DNA from 2 places in the Streptomyces sp. NBC_00775 genome. Region 1 is predicted to be linked to the other one. Evidence: riboswitches for the same ligand, from Rfam matches in the RefSeq annotation. Region 1 holds a riboswitch; the other holds the start of a gene.
What was found. A riboswitch is a leader RNA that binds a small molecule or an ion and turns the genes downstream of it on or off. The one in region 1 is predicted to bind glycine.
Positions count from the first base shown of each region.

Region 2: another riboswitch for glycine. It lies ahead of gcvP (aminomethyl-transferring glycine dehydrogenase); the one in region 1 lies ahead of gcvT (glycine cleavage system aminomethyltransferase GcvT).

Region 1 is NZ_CP108938.1:3,258,436-3,266,095, forward strand. It holds gene OIC96_RS14445 (ABC transporter substrate-binding protein) at 1-475, opposite strand, end outside; gene OIC96_RS14450 (ABC transporter permease) at 535-1,533, opposite strand; gene OIC96_RS14455 (enhanced serine sensitivity protein SseB C-terminal domain-containing protein) at 1,937-2,734, opposite strand; gene OIC96_RS14460 (enhanced serine sensitivity protein SseB) at 2,920-3,711, opposite strand; gene OIC96_RS14465 (AAA family ATPase) at 3,826-4,500, opposite strand; glycine riboswitch at 4,669-4,778, shown strand; glycine riboswitch at 4,779-4,891, shown strand; gene gcvT (glycine cleavage system aminomethyltransferase GcvT) at 4,926-6,044, shown strand; gene gcvH (glycine cleavage system protein GcvH) at 6,121-6,498, shown strand; gene glyA (serine hydroxymethyltransferase) at 6,510-7,660, shown strand, end outside.
Region 2 is NZ_CP108938.1:9,109,572-9,117,231, reverse strand. It holds gene OIC96_RS40500 (hypothetical protein) at 1-21, shown strand, start outside; gene OIC96_RS40495 (DUF5999 family protein) at 373-579, shown strand; gene gcvP (aminomethyl-transferring glycine dehydrogenase) at 712-3,594, opposite strand; glycine riboswitch at 3,772-3,867, opposite strand; gene OIC96_RS40485 (PRC-barrel domain-containing protein) at 3,982-4,353, shown strand; gene OIC96_RS40480 (DNA polymerase IV) at 4,469-5,848, opposite strand; gene OIC96_RS40475 (MerR family transcriptional regulator) at 5,949-6,584, opposite strand; gene OIC96_RS40470 (bifunctional nuclease family protein) at 6,803-7,276, opposite strand; gene ftsR (transcriptional regulator FtsR) at 7,363-7,660, opposite strand, start outside.

The sequences.
Region 1 (7,660 bases):
GGGAGAGCACGTCACGCGCGAAGTTGGAGCGCTCGACGGCGTACTTGACGTCCTTCGACGTGATCGCCGAGCCGTCCTGGTACTTCAGGCCCGAACGCAGCTTGTACGTCCAGGTCTTGCCGCCGTCGCTCGGGACGCCCTTGCTCGCGGCGAGGTCCGGGACAAGGGTGTTGCCCTTCTCGCCGGCGCCGGGCTGGAACGTCATCAGCGGGCGGGCGTACAGCCGGCTGAGGTTGTACATGTACGCGTAGTACGTGTTACCGGGGTCGAACGAGTCCGGGACGTCGGACAGCTCGTAGGTGACCGTCCCGCCCTTCTTCGTGGAGGCGTTGACGACATCCTTGGTCGCTGCGTTGGCCCCAGCTGATTTGGTGGTGTCGTTGTCGTTCTTGTTGTCATCGGCCTTGCTGCAGCCTGCAAGAAGCAGGCTCGCGGAGCCGATGGCCGCAACTGCGGCCAGCGCTGACCTTCGCATGATGGGCGGGTTCCCCTCCATTGTCGGAAACTTGATGGGCTCTCGGTGTGCGGCCGGCCTCAGCGGCTGCGCGGGTCGAGAGCGTCGCGGAGACCGTCGCCGAGCAAGTTGAACGCCAGCACGGTCACGAAGATGGCGAGGCCGGGCACGATCATGTACTGCGGGTCGACCTCGTAGTAGGTGACCGCGTCCCTGAGCATGCCGCCCCACGACGCCTGCGGGGGCTGGATACCGACCCCGAGGAAGCTGAGGGACGCCTCGAAGAGGATGTTGGTCGGGATGAGCAGCGTCGAGTAGACGATGATCGGGCCGACCAGGTTGGGCAGCAGCTCCCGGAACAGGATGTACGGGCCCTTGGCGCCCATGCCCCGGGAGGCGTCCACGAATTCCCGCTCGCGCAGGGCGAGAGTCTGGCCTCGGACGATCCGGCCCAGGTAGGGCCAGTTGAAGAAGCCGATGACGAAGATCAGCACGCTCAGGTGGAGCGGGAGCCCTTCGAGGCCGAACGCGCCGCCCTGCAGGGTGGCGGAGATGGCGATCGCGAAGAGCAGGAGGGGGAAGGCGAGGAAGGTGTCCATCAGCCGGCTGATGATCGAGTCGACCCGGCCGCCGTAGTAGCCCGCGACGACGCCCAGGATCGCGCCGATCACGTTGGAGAGGATCGTGGCGCCGAAGGCGACCACCAGCGACACCCAGGAGCCCTCCAGGATGCGAGTGGCGACGTCACGCCCGAACTGCGGGTCCACACCAAGCGGGTGGTCCCAGCTCATGCCGCCAAAGCCGTCCTTGGGCAGCGAGGTGTTGGCATTGATCAGGTCCTGGTTGAACGCGTTCGGGTCAAGGCCGAACATCGCCTGGATGGGCCGGGCGAGCACGGCCAGCAGGATGAGCAGCACGACGATGACACCGCCGGCGACCGCCACCTTGTCGCGCTTGAAGCGCGTCCAGGCGATCTGTCCCAGGGAACGGCCCTCGATCTGCCCCTTGTCGACTCCGGCAAGCACGGCCTCTGGCTGTGCTTCCGATGCCGCCCCGGTGGTCTCGATCGGTGCGGTCACAGTGACCCGACCCCTCTCGCCGGTGGTGACCGGCCTACGCCTGCCGCTGTCTGCGGCTTGGTTCACTTGCATGCCGGGAGGTGGCCGCAGATGGTGCGACCTGGTGACCCGGCTTGATCGTTCGACTTGCACTCGCTCACAGGATCGATGACCCCATGTCTGATGGGCGAGTCTTCAGTGCCGCCACGATCACGTGCCAGGCCTGATGGAGAAAGTATGCGCAACCGTGATGCTTGTAGGGGGATTCCGTTATCCGAACAGTGGGTAACGCGAGACGGACGGGGGGCAGTTGGGTGGGAAGGGGCCATGAGGCACCCTTTCCGTCCGTGTCGTCCCCAAACGGGACAACAAGCCCTTACGTCTTCTCGCCCGCAGGTCAGACGGTCGGCCGGGCCGCGCCGGATCAGTACGAGCGGGGCTGCGGGTAACCGTAGCCGCCCGCCATCGGTGCCTGCGCCGGGGCCGCGTGCGCTTCGCGGTCGTAGAACGGCCGGGCGTTGGCGCGCAGCCAGATCGCCACCGGGTCGTACTCGTCGGACATCGCGACGGTCGAGACGGGCAGGCCGTCCGGGACCGCGCCGATGGACTGCTGCATCATCGCGCGCACCGAGTCGACGGCGGGCGGCGAAGTGTCGTACACGTCCAGGCCGATGGCCAGGTACGGCGCCCCGAGCGCGGGCTGTACCCAGGCGCGGCGCAGCGAGCGCACGGCGGGGGTGCGGTGCGCGTTCTGCGTGATCAGCGCGTAGAACTGCGGGATCTCGATACCGGGTTCGGAGAGCCGGAGCGGGCCCGCCGGCTGGCGCTCCAGGCCCGTGGCGATGCGGCGCAGATCCAGCCAGGGGATGCCGACGCCGCCGCCGGGGGCGTGCGGGTTGAGCCAGAGGCCGAAGTGGTCGGGGTAGAGGGTGCGGGCGACGTCGAGGCCGTCGACGACCTCGTACGAACGGTTCCAGCCGCTGGCCGAGAGCTCCTGGGCGGAGGTGACACAGGGCGCGTACCCGAAGCCGTCCACCTCCATGTTCCCGTACTGCGCGTCCGGGGAGCCGGCCTGGCCGTGCCAGAGCAGCATCCAGACCTGGCCGGACGACGGGGTCGCGAGCGCGCGAAGGAGCGCCTCGTAGGCGTCGTAACGCCCGGGCGTCACTTGGCGCAGCATGTGCTCGACCTGCCCCGCGGCAGCCGTGCCCGACGCGCTCACCTTCTACCGCCCCTTCGCGAACAACACCTTGACCGAGTTATCAAACCAGCTTATGCGGCGATCCTGACAGCACCGGGGCGCTCCGCTGGGAAAGCCGCCTTCGAACTCGGGGCCCGCTGTCAGTCTTGCGGCTGCGGGTCCGTCGTGGTTGATCGCGCCGTTCCCCGCGCCCCTATCGGGGCGCTTCAGTGACCGTGTTGATAGAAGGGCCGTACGTTCGTCCTCAGCCACTCGCCCACCGGGTCCTGGGCCACGTCCAGGAGGACGAGGTTCACCGGCCACTTCACAGCGACGCGGCCCAGCGCGCGGCCGAGCGCCTCCATGGGGAGTGTCCTGAGGTCGCCCTCCCACTGGGACAGCTCGACGCCGATGAACATGACCGGGTCGGCGGTCTCGATGGCGGCCAGGCAGCGGCGGGCGGTCAGGACGACGCCGGTCTCGGCGAATTCGGCGGAGGCCGCGGACAGGAAGTCCACCGGGTCCTCCTGCCAGTCGGGCTCGAACAGCCGCACCCGGCCGCCGCTCGCGGGCCCGTCCAGCGGGGTCCGCCCGGCCCGGCACAGCTCGGCGACGGCGAGCGGCGGCAGCGGTACGCCGACCACGCCGTCCGGATTGACCGCGATGCCGACCTGCGGGGGCAGCCCGCGGGCGAACTCCACGGCGGGCGCGATCGTGTACGACATGTGGCCGCCGGTCACCTGGCGGAACTGCTCCTCGGAGCTGAAGACAGGGACGAATGCCTGGCCCTCGATCTCCAGCGTGGGCAGGTCGAGCGGGCCGCTCTGGGGCCCGCCGCCGTTGGGCAGGGGCACCCAGACGAAGCTGCGGCCGAGGACCTCGACGATGCGGGCCCCTGCCGAGGGCACGCCGAGGGAGGCCGACAGCACCTCCTCCAGTTCGTTGCCGGGCCATCCGCCGTGCGGATGGGGCTGCGGGTGCTCCGGCGCCGGGAAGTCGGGGAATTCGGGGAAGTCCATCTGTCTACCGCCTGCTGTGAACCTGTGAACCTGTGCTCCGGCTGGCAAGGTTAGTGGGCTCGCGCCGCCGTCCCGTACGTCCTTTCGTGCGACCTCCCTGCGTCGTACTCCCGTTCAGTCGCCGAAGTCGATCCGGCGCAGCACGTCCGCCGCCTCCCGGTCGATGAGGACCGCCGAGCCGCAGCCGTCGGGCAGGTCGCCCTTCTCCACGGAGCGCAGCAGCCGGGTGGCCGCGCCGCGGTGGCGTGCGAACGCGTACCGCGAGACGCCGCGGCCGCGCTCGCGCTGACCGTCCAGCGCCGCGCCCGGGGTGACGTCGAGCAGCAGCAGATGCAGCGCGCCGCCCCGGCGCCGGGCCTCGCGGGCGAGCCAGCGGCGCACCCAGGCCTGCGTACCGCAGTCGTGCACGACGACTCCGGTGCCGGAGCGCAGGGCGCGGCGCAGTCCCGCGTAGTGCGCGAGGCGGACCAGGGGGCGGTAGACCGCGTACGGCAGCCAGGCCGCCATCCGGCCGTCCCAGCGGTCGCGCGTGTCCTGGGAGTCGATCCGTGCGCCCGTGACGGCCCGGCGCATCAGGGTCGACTTGCCGCTGCCGGGCAGCCCGGTGATCACGACGAGGTCGAAGGCCCCGAAGCGCAGTCCGTGCGGGCTGTGTCCCGCGCGGTCCCTGAGGTCGCGGACGACGGCCGTCGGAAGCGGCCCGCAGGCCTCCTGGGCCGGGGCGCCGGGCTGCTTGGGCAGCGCCAAGCCCGAGGTCGTCGCGTACGCCGTGGTCCTGTTCACCGTGATCGTCCTCCCCTTGGGTGTGGAGTCCCATCCCCGTCGAGTGTAAAGAGAAGGTAATGCGCGGCGCTTCTTGTTTCGGTGATCGGACTGCCACAGGCCGGTTACAGATGCGGACTGCCGTCATCGGACGGCGCGTGCAATGATGTGCCCGCCAACTGCATACCGGCCGCTTGAATCCGCGCGGGAGAGTTCCCAGTGACGTACTGCGTACGTCCTGCTGGGACGCCGAAGGAGCAAGTCCCTCCCTTGAATCTCTCAGGCACCGTTACCGCGCGGGCGAGGCACATCTGAAAAGCGGGCCGCTGACCAGTGGCTCCACCCAAGGTGCAAGTCAGGACCACCGTTTCGCGGGGTCGTGATGAACCTCTCAGGTTCCGATGACAGATGGGGAGGAACGACCTCGCCGTCATGCCTTGGGAGCCCCACCGATGAGCAGCAACGCACCCCGTCATACCGCGCTCGATGCCCTGCATCGTTCGCTCGGCGCGACGATGACCGACTTCGCAGGCTGGGACATGCCCCTGCGCTACGGCTCCGAGCGCGACGAGCACCTCGCCGTCCGTACGAAGGCCGGTCTCTTCGACCTCTCGCACATGGGCGAGATCACGGTCACCGGCCCGCAGGCGGCCGCGCTCCTGAACTACGCGCTGGTCGGCAACATCGCCTCCGTGGGGGTGGGCCGCGCCCGCTACACCATGATCTGCCGGGCGGACGGCGGCATCCTCGACGACCTGATCGTGTATCGGCTCCAGGAGCACGAGTACATGGTCGTCGCCAACGCCTCCAACGCCCAGGTGGTGCTGGACGCGCTGACCGAGCGAGCCGAGGGCTTCGACGCCCTCGTGCGCGACGACCGTGACGCGTACGCGTTGATCGCCGTGCAGGGCCCGGAGTCCCCCGGCATCCTGAAGTCGCTCACCGACGCCGACCTCGATGGCCTGAAGTACTACGCGGGCCTGCCCGGCACCGTCGCGGGCGTCCCGGCCCTCATCGCGCGCACCGGCTACACGGGCGAGGACGGCTTCGAGCTGTTCGTCGCGCCCGCCGACGCCGAGAAGCTGTGGCAGGCGCTGACCGACGCGGGCGCCCCCGTCGGGCTCATCCCCTGCGGTCTGTCCTGCCGTGACACGCTGCGCCTGGAGGCGGGCATGCCGCTGTACGGGCACGAGCTGAGCACCTCGCTCACCCCCTTCGACGCGGGGCTCGGGCGGGTCGTGAAGTTCGAGAAGGAGGGCGACTTCGTGGGGCGTACGGCCCTGGAGGCCGCCTCCGAGCGCGCTGCCGAGAACCCTCCCCGGGTGCTCGTCGGCCTGATCGCCGAGGGCCGCCGCGTCCCGCGCGCCGGGTACCAGGTCGTCGCCGGCGGCACGGTGATCGGCGAGGTCACCTCCGGCGCGCCCTCCCCGACGCTGGGCAAGCCGATCGCGATGGCGTACGTCGACGCCGCGCACTGCGCGCCCGGCACGGCCGGCGTCGGTGTGGACATCCGAGGCAGCCACGAGCCGTACGAGGTCGTGGCTCTGCCGTTCTACAAGCGTCAGAAGTGACACTGGGCGCGTCCGCCCAGCTCACCAACCCTCCCCCCTTCATCAGCACTCCCCCGCGTACAGGAGAATTCAGGCCATGAGCAACCCCCAGCAGCTGCGCTACAGCAAGGAGCACGAGTGGCTGTCGGTCGCCGAGGACGGCGTCTCGACGGTCGGCATCACCGAGTTCGCGGCCAACGCGCTCGGCGATGTCGTCTACGCCCAGCTTCCGGAGGTCGGTGACACGGTGACCGCGGGCGAGTCCTGCGGTGAGCTGGAGTCGACCAAGTCGGTCAGCGACCTGTACTCCCCGGTCAACGGCGAGGTGGTCGAGGCCAACCAGGACGTGGTCGACGACCCGTCGCTGGTGAACTCCGCGCCCTTCGAGGGCGGCTGGCTGTTCAAGGTACGCATCGCGGACGAGCCGGAAGACCTGATGTCCGCCGACGAGTACACCGCCTTCACCGCCGGCTGAGGAGTCACCGCATGTCGCTTCTGAACACGCCCCTTCACGAACTGGACCCGGACGTCGCCGCCGCCGTCGACGCCGAACTGCACCGCCAGCAGTCCACCCTGGAGATGATCGCCTCGGAGAACTTCGCTCCGGTCGCGGTCATGGAGGCCCAGGGCTCGGTCCTCACCAACAAGTACGCCGAGGGCTACCCCGGCCGCCGCTACTACGGCGGCTGCGAGCACGTCGACGTCGCCGAGCAGATCGCGATCGACCGGGTCAAGGACCTGTTCGGCGCCGAGTACGCCAACGTGCAGCCGCACTCGGGCGCCTCCGCCAACCAGGCCGCGCTCTTCGCGATGGCGCAGCCCGGCGACACCATCCTCGGTCTGGACCTGGCCCACGGCGGCCACCTGACCCACGGGATGCGGCTGAACTTCTCCGGCAAGCAGTTCAACGTGGTCGCGTACCACGTGGACGGGGCCGGCCTGGTCGACATGGCCGAGGTCGAGCGGCTCGCCAAGGAGCACCGGCCCAAGGTGATCATCGCCGGCTGGTCGGCGTACCCGCGGCAGCTCGACTTCGCGGAGTTCCGCAGGATCGCGGACGAGGTCGGCGCGTTGCTGTGGGTCGACATGGCGCACTTCGCGGGCCTGGTCGCGGCCGGTCTCCACCCGAACCCGGTGGAGTACGCGGACGTGGTCACCTCCACCACCCACAAGACGCTGGGCGGCCCGCGCGGCGGCATCATCCTGGCGAAGAAGGAGTTCGCCAAGAAGCTGAACTCCTCGGTCTTCCCCGGCTTCCAGGGCGGTCCGCTGGAGCACGTGATCGCCGCCAAGGCCGTCTCCTTCAAGGTCGCCGCCTCGGACGAGTTCAAGGAGCGCCAGCAGCGCACGCTGGACGGCGCGCGGATCCTGGCCGAGCGCCTGGTCCAGGACGACGTGAAGACCGTGGGCGTGGACGTCCTGTCCGGTGGCACCGACGTGCACCTGGTCCTGGTCGACCTGCGCAACTCCGAGCTGGACGGGCAGCAGGCCGAGGACCGCCTCCACGAGGTCGGCATCACGGTCAACCGCAACGCCGTCCCGAACGACCCGCGCCCGCCGATGGTCACCTCCGGCCTGCGCATCGGCACGCCCGCCCTCGCCACCCGCGGCTTCACGGCCGAGGACTTCACCGAGGT
Region 2 (7,660 bases), 5.9 Mb from region 1:
CTGCTGAGCTCCCCCGCGTAAGCGAAAGCAACCGTGCCCCGCCGCCGTTCATTCGGCCGCGGGGCACTTTGCTCGTTAGGGCCGCACCCCGCTCGTACGAGGGGAAACGCGCCCGTCGGCCCGACCGGACTAGCCCCATTCGGCCACGTCAAACCACCCGAAGTGACAGTGCAGTTGGAATGAACCGTCCGCACGGGTGATGCGTCATCAACCTGTGAGAAGCGGTGCCGCTAAATCCCTGCGGATTGACGCCCGTAGGGCAACACTGGGTTCCAGACCACACACCAACGGGGGGCGGCCATGACCACATGGAGCCGCGGGACAGACACCACAGCCATCACTCACCTCTCAACCCAGCGAAAGATCCCATCAATGTGCCAGCACCAGCCACCGTGTCCGTCAGCCGAATCAGCCGACCGGGAGTCCGCCCGCCTTGTGGCGCACCACCCGGAGCAGGGATGGAGCCTGCTGTGCAACGGCGTTCTGCTCTTCGAGGACACCGGTGAGCTCCTGCCCGACGGCCAGATCATCGCCCCGCACCGCCCACGAGGCAGCGAATACGCGATGACGGCCGCCTGAGCCGCACAACCGGGTGGCCACCCAGCCATCCAGACACATGAGGGGCCGGCCCGGAGACGTACTCTCCGAACCGGCCCCGACGCATGTCCGAGGGTGACTACTCCCCGTAGGCGTCCAAGTCCCGAGCGCTGATCAGTCCTCGTAGGCGTCCAGCGGCGGGCAGGAGCAGACCAGGTTGCGGTCGCCGTACGCCTGGTCGATACGGCGCACCGGCGGCCAGTACTTGTCCGCCGAGACTCCGGCCGGGAAGACGGCCTCCTCACGCGTGTACGCGTGCTCCCACTCCCCGCCGAGCGCGGCGGCGGTGTGCGGCGCGCCCCGCAGCGGGTTGTCGTCGGCCGCCCACTCGCCCGAGCCGACCTTCTCGATCTCCGTGCGGATGGCGATCATCGCCTCGCAGAATCGGTCGATCTCGCCGAGGTCCTCGGACTCGGTCGGCTCGATCATCAGCGTGCCGGCCACCGGGAAGGACATCGTCGGCGCGTGGAAGCCGTAGTCGATCAGCCGCTTGGCGATGTCGTCGACGGTGACGCCGGTCGCCTTGGTCAGCGGACGCAGATCGATGATGCACTCGTGCGCGACGAGCCCGCCCGGGCCGGTGTAGAGCACCGGGTAGTGCGGCTCCAGACGCTTGGCGATGTAGTTCGCCGACAGCACCGCCACCTGCGTGGCGCGCTTGAGGCCCTCGCCGCCCATCAGGCGGACGTACGCCCACGAGATCGGCAGGATGCCCGCGGAGCCCCACGGAGCGGCCGAGATCGGGCCGACGCCGGTCTCGGGACCGGCCGCGGGCTGCAGCGGGTGGTTCGGCAGGTACGGCGCCAGGTGCGCGCGCACACCGACCGGGCCGACGCCCGGGCCGCCGCCGCCGTGCGGGATGCAGAACGTCTTGTGCAGGTTGAGGTGCGAGACGTCACCGCCGAAGTGACCCGGCTTGGCGAGGCCCACCAGCGCGTTGAGGTTGGCGCCGTCGACGTAGACCTGGCCGCCCGCCTCGTGCACCTGCGCGCAGATGTCGGCGACATGCTCCTCGAACACACCGTGCGTCGAGGGATACGTGATCATCAGCACCGCCAGCTCGTCGCGGTACTGCTCGATCTTGGCACGCAGGTCCTCGACGTCGATCTCGCCGTCGTCCGCGGTCTTCACGACCACGACCTTCATGCCGGCCATCACGGCGCTCGCGGCGTTCGTGCCATGCGCGGAGGACGGGATCAGGCAGACGGTGCGCTGCTCGTCGCCGTTGGCCCGGTGGTAGCCGCGCACGGCGAGCAGACCGGCCAGTTCGCCCTGCGAACCGGCGTTGGGCTGCAGCGACACGTTGTCGTACCCGGTGACCTCGGCGAGCCGCTCCTCCAGCTCACGGATGAGCGTGAGGTAGCCCTGCGCCTGCTCGGCGGGCACGAAGGGGTGCAGCTGGCCGAACTCGGGCCAGGTGACCGGCTCCATCTCCGTGGTCGCGTTGAGCTTCATCGTGCAGGAGCCCAGCGGAATCATGCCGCGGTCGAGCGCGTAGTCGCGGTCGGAGAGCTTGCGCAGGTAGCGCAGCATCGCGGTCTCGGAGCGGTGCTGGTGGAAGACCGGGTGCGTGAGGTAGTCGTCGCTGCGCAGCAGGGCGGCCGGCAGTGTGTCCTGTGCCGTCGCGTCCAGCGCCTCTACATCACCCTCGACACCGAACGCGGCCCACACGGCGCTCAGTTGCCTGCGCGTGGTGGTCTCGTCGCAGGACATCGCCACATGGTCGGCATCGACGAGGTGCAGGTTGACCCCGCCCTCGCGCGCGGCGGCCACGGCGTCGGCGGCCTTGCCCGGCACCCGTACGGTCAGCGTGTCGAAGTACGCGCCGTGCACGACCTCGACCCCGCCCGCCCGCAGGCCCGCGGCGAGGATCGTGGCGTAGCGGTGCGTACGCCGCGCGATGGTCTTCAGGCCCTCGGGACCGTGGTAGACGGCGTACATACCGGCCATCACGGCGAGCAGCACCTGAGCCGTACAGATGTTGCTGGTCGCCTTCTCGCGGCGGATGTGCTGCTCACGCGTCTGCAGGGCGAGCCGGTACGCCTTGTGCCCGTCCGCGTCGACGGACACACCCACGAGCCGGCCCGGCAGGCTGCGTGCGAACTTCTCGCGCACCGCCATGTATCCGGCGTGCGGCCCGCCGAAGCCCATCGGCACACCGAAGCGCTGCGTCGTACCGACGGCGATGTCGGCGTCGAGCTCGCCCGGCGAGGTGAGCAGGGTCAGAGCGAGCAGATCGGCGGCGACGGTGACGACCGCCCCCAGCGCGTGCGCCTGCTCGACGATCGCCTTGAGGTCGCGTACCGCACCGGAGGCGCCGGGGTACTGGACGAGTACGCCGTTGATCTCGCGCTCGGCGATCCCGGCCGGGATGCCCTCACTGAGGTCCGCGACGACGACCTCGACGCCGGTCGGCTCGGCGCGGGTCTCGATGACGGCGATGGTCTGCGGCAGCGCGTCCGCGTCGACCAGGAAGAGACCCTTCTTGTTCTTGCCCATGCGCCGGGACAGCGCCATCGCCTCGGCGGCGGCGGTGCCCTCGTCGAGCAGCGAGGCACCGGAGGTCGGCAGCCCGGTCAGCTCGGCGACCACGGTCTGGAAGTTGAGCAGCGCCTCGAGACGGCCCTGCGAGATCTCCGGCTGGTACGGCGTGTACGCGGTGTACCAGGCCGGGTTCTCCATGACGTTGCGCAGGATCACCGGCGGCGTGAAGGTGCCGTAGTAACCGAGGCCGATCATCGGGTCGAGCACCTGGTTGCGGTCCGCGAGGGAGCGCAGCTCGGCCAGCACCTCGGCCTCGGTGCGCGCGCCCGGGAGCTTCAGCGCCTCGGCGTTCTTGATGACGTCCGGCACCGCGGTGGCCGTCAGCTCGTCGAGCGAGCCGTATCCGACCTGCGCGAGCATCTTGGCCCGCGCCTCGGAATCGGGCCCGATATGGCGCTGCTCGAAGGGGATTCCCTGTTCGAGCTCGGAGAGCGGAATGCGATGGGCGGTCATTGCGGAGGCCTCCTGGTCTGACGCGACCTTCGAGGGGCACCCCGGCACGGGTACCCCGACGGCCTCCCCCTCTGTCATCTCAACCTGAGAGCTTCACCGGCCCGTCCGCTGACGACCCGGTTTTCACCGTCGGTGAGGGCAGGTGCCATCGACACCCGCCCTGCTTTCCAGAGTGACCTCGTCCGTGCGGTACGTGAGCCTGAGAGATTCCGGGGAGGATTTGCTCCTTCGGCGCCTCCGATGAAGTCTGGAGGACTCTCCCGCACGGGGTCAGCAGCCGCCTGCCAGCCTACCAGCGAGGACAAGACCCAAGCCTTCGAGTGGCCGCCATCCTGAATGTGCTCTTTTGTAGTGCTTACGGATGAGTTGCGACCAAGTGGAGGGACCGTGCAGACCGACATCGATCCGCGCAACCTGATCGGCCGCAAGGCGTTCGACCGCAATGGCACCAAGATCGGCACGATCGACGAGGTCTACCTCGACGACGCGACCGGGGTCCCGGAGTGGGCGGCCATACGCACAGGCCTGTTCAGCAGGGACGCCTTCGTGCCCCTGGAGCCCAGTGAACTCGTCGAGGGTGCCCTGCGCATCCCCTTCGACCGAGCCCTGATCAAGGACGCCCCCGACTTCGGCGTCGGCCGCCACCTCTCCCCCGAACAGGAACTCCAGCTCTACCACCACTACGGCCTGGACGTGGCAGCCCCGCCTCCGCCCCCGGACCGGGATTTCGGCCACTTGGCAGGAACGGACGAGGGGTGATGACACTGCTTGACCCCCGCTTTGGCGCCCCGTAAGGGGCGCGGGGCTCTGACATCATGCGGCTCCGCCGCGTGGGCGCGACCAGCCACAGACAACCCGCACCACCCAACCGACCTCACCCCCCACGGCTATCGCACACGGCCCCCACCACCAACGGCAACGGATCCGCCAACTCCAACGCCGAGTCATCCGTACGGAACGTCCGCACACGCCCCGGCTCGGAGTAAGGCGTCTCGAACCGCACAGTCACCCTGCCCAGCCCACTCCCCTGCACCCACCCATGCCCGAACTCGGCGTGCCGCACGTCATGGCCCGCGGGCCACCGTCGCTCGGCAGGCGGCACATGCTCGGCGCCGGCCACCTCCGACGCCTCCTCCACCTCCTCCTGATCCGCCGATACCCCCGCGGCGGCCTCGGCCTGCGCCCGTGCCTGCGCGAACAGATCCTCCTGCGTGTAATCGGCCAGCCCCGACACACCTACCCCCAGCAACCGCACACCCCCGGTCGTGTCCACCCCCTCCAACAGCCGCGCGGCAGCCTCCCGCACCACCGCCGGATCGTCCGTGGGCCCCCGCAGTGTCTCGGACCGGGTCAGCGTCGAGAAGTCGTACCGCCGAACCTTCAAGACGATGGTCCGCCCGGACAGCCCGGCCCCCCGCAGCCGCCGCACACACCGGTCCGCGAGCCGCTGCACCTCCAGGCCGACCCGCACCCGGTCATGGATGTCCACGTCGTACGTGTCCTCGACCGACACCGACTTGGTCTCCCGCTCGGCCACCACGGGCCGCTCGTCATGCGCCAGCGCCATGGCGTGAAGCCCATGCCCGTGCGCTTTCCCCAGCAGCCGTACGAGCTCGTCCTCGCCCGCCTCGGCGAGCTCCTCCACGGTGGTTATCCCGGCCCGCCGCAGATGGTCCCCGGTCGCGGGCCCCACGCCCGGCAGCGTCCGCACCGACATCGGTCCCAGCAGCGCGCGCTCGGTCCCCGGCTCTATCAGCACCAGCCCGTCGGGCTTGGCCTGCTCCGAGGCGATCTTCGCGAGCATCTTGGAGGCGGCGAGCCCCACCGACCCGGTGAGCCCCGTGACGGCCCGGATGTCCGCGCGCAGCTTCTCCCCGGCCAGCCGTGCCGAGCCCTCGTCCCAGGCCGTCTCACCCGCCTCCAGGTCCACGAAGGCCTCGTCCAGGCTCAACGGCTCCACCAGGGGCGACAGGGCCCGCAGCAGCCCCATCACCTGCTCGCTGACCCCCCGGTACAGCCCGAAGCGCGGCACGAGATACGCGGCGTTCGGCGCGAGCCGGCGGGCCTGGGCCATGGGCATCGCCGAGTGCACTCCGAAGACGCGTGCCTCGTACGAGGCGGTGGCGACGACTCCGCGTGGTCCGAGCCCGCCCACCACGACGGCTTTCCCGCGCAGGCTCGGCTTGGATGCCTGCTCCGCCGAGGCGAAGAAGGCATCCATGTCGAGATGCAGGATCGTGGGCGCGGTTCTCACATGTCCGATGCTGCCCTACGCCACTGACAATGCCCCGGTACGGCCCGCTCCCCTTGGGCCTCGCCCGTACGACAGACTCCCGCGCGGCCCCGCCAGCCCCTCAGACGGCCCGGTTGCGCCGCCGGGCCAGCTCGTCCGTGGGGTTGTGTCCGACGAGCGTCTCGCCCGTGTCCACGCGCTCCCCGTGCAGCTGTGAGAGGGCACTCTCCACGTCCCGCCAGACCACGCCGACGGCGATCCCGAAGATCCCCTGGCCGCCCTGGAGCAGGGCGTGGACGTCGTCGGGGGACGTGCATTCGTAGACCGTCGCACCGTCGCTCATCAGCGTCATCCGCTCCAGGTCCCGGAAGCCGCGCTCCCTGAGGTGCTGGACGGTGGTGCGGATGTTCTGCAGCGAGACCCCGGTGTCGAGGAACCGCTTGACGATCTTCAGGACGACGACGTCCCGGAAGCTGTAGAGACGCTGCGTCCCCGAGCCGTAGGCGGGCCGCACGCTCGGCTCGACCAGACCGGTCCTCGCCCAGTAGTCCAGCTGCCGGTAGGTGATGCCCGCGGCCGCGCACGCCGTGGGACCGCGGTAACCGATCTCCTCGGAAACCGCCCCTCCCTCGCCCGGCACTGCCGTCGGCCGCCGCGGAACGTGATCGGCCGCGCTGCCGTGAAGCGGGTACGGGCCGCTCTCCCCCAGACCGCGTCCGGGGGCACCCCCAGCCGTACCGTCGCCGCTGCTTCTCACGCCGACCTCCGTCCTTGACCTGCCTTCTCGACGGTAGGCAGTCACCAGGGGCGCGTCAACGATCGCCACACTCGGCACGCCGAGTGATAATCACCCTAGGAGTGGTTTCCCGTGCCCCACCGCGGGGAAAGGCTAGCCGAATGCTCTCGGGGCGGACCGCGGCGCACCACACGCGCCGCAGGCAATTGCCGCCCGGAGCTGCCTGACGCTCCAGGGCGTCACTGGCTGTTGGTACCGAAGTCCTCGGGCGAGATCTGGTCGAGGAACTCGCGGAACTTCTCCACCTCGTCCTCCTGCTCGTCCGGGATCGCGATGCCGGCGTCGTCGAGGACTCCGTCGCTGCCGTAGATCGGCGTGCCGGTGCGCAGGGCCAGCGCTATGGCGTCGGAGGGCCGCGCACTCACCTCGATCCCGCTGGCGAACACCAGTTCCGCGTAGAAGACACCCTCACGCAGGTCCGTGATGCGCACTTCGGTGAGCTCCTGACCGACGGCCTCCAGCACGTCCTTGAACAGGTCGTGGGTCAGCGGTCGTGCGGGGGCCATGCCCTGCTGGGCGAAGGCGATCGCCGTCGCCTCCCCCGGTCCGATCCAGATGGGGAGGTAGCGGTCGCCTCCCACTTCACGCAGAAGCACGATCGGTTGGTTGGAGGGCATTTCGACCCGGACACCTACGACATCGAGCTCGTTCACACAGCAACCCTAGGCCGTGCCCGGGACGTTTGGGTAGTCGGGCACAGAACGGGTGGACGATCCACAGCCTGGGCGGGCGCCCCGGGTCAGCGCAGTCGCACGCCCAGCGCGGTCTGCACCAGTGCCGCGTGCAGCTTCACCGTGAGCCCCGCCAGCTCCTTCGTACGGGCCTCCGCGTGCGCCCTGGTCTGCGGGTTGCGGTGACGCCGCAGCGGGGCCACCACCTGGTCCACAAGGCCCGCGTCACGCTCGGCCGCGGCCTTCATCGCACGCAGATGCCGCGGCTCGATCCCGAACCGCCCCAGCTCGACCACGAGCGCGGCGACGGTCACGGCCTCGGCGTCGTACACACCGTCGGGCAGGGCCGCGATCAGCCCGTACGAC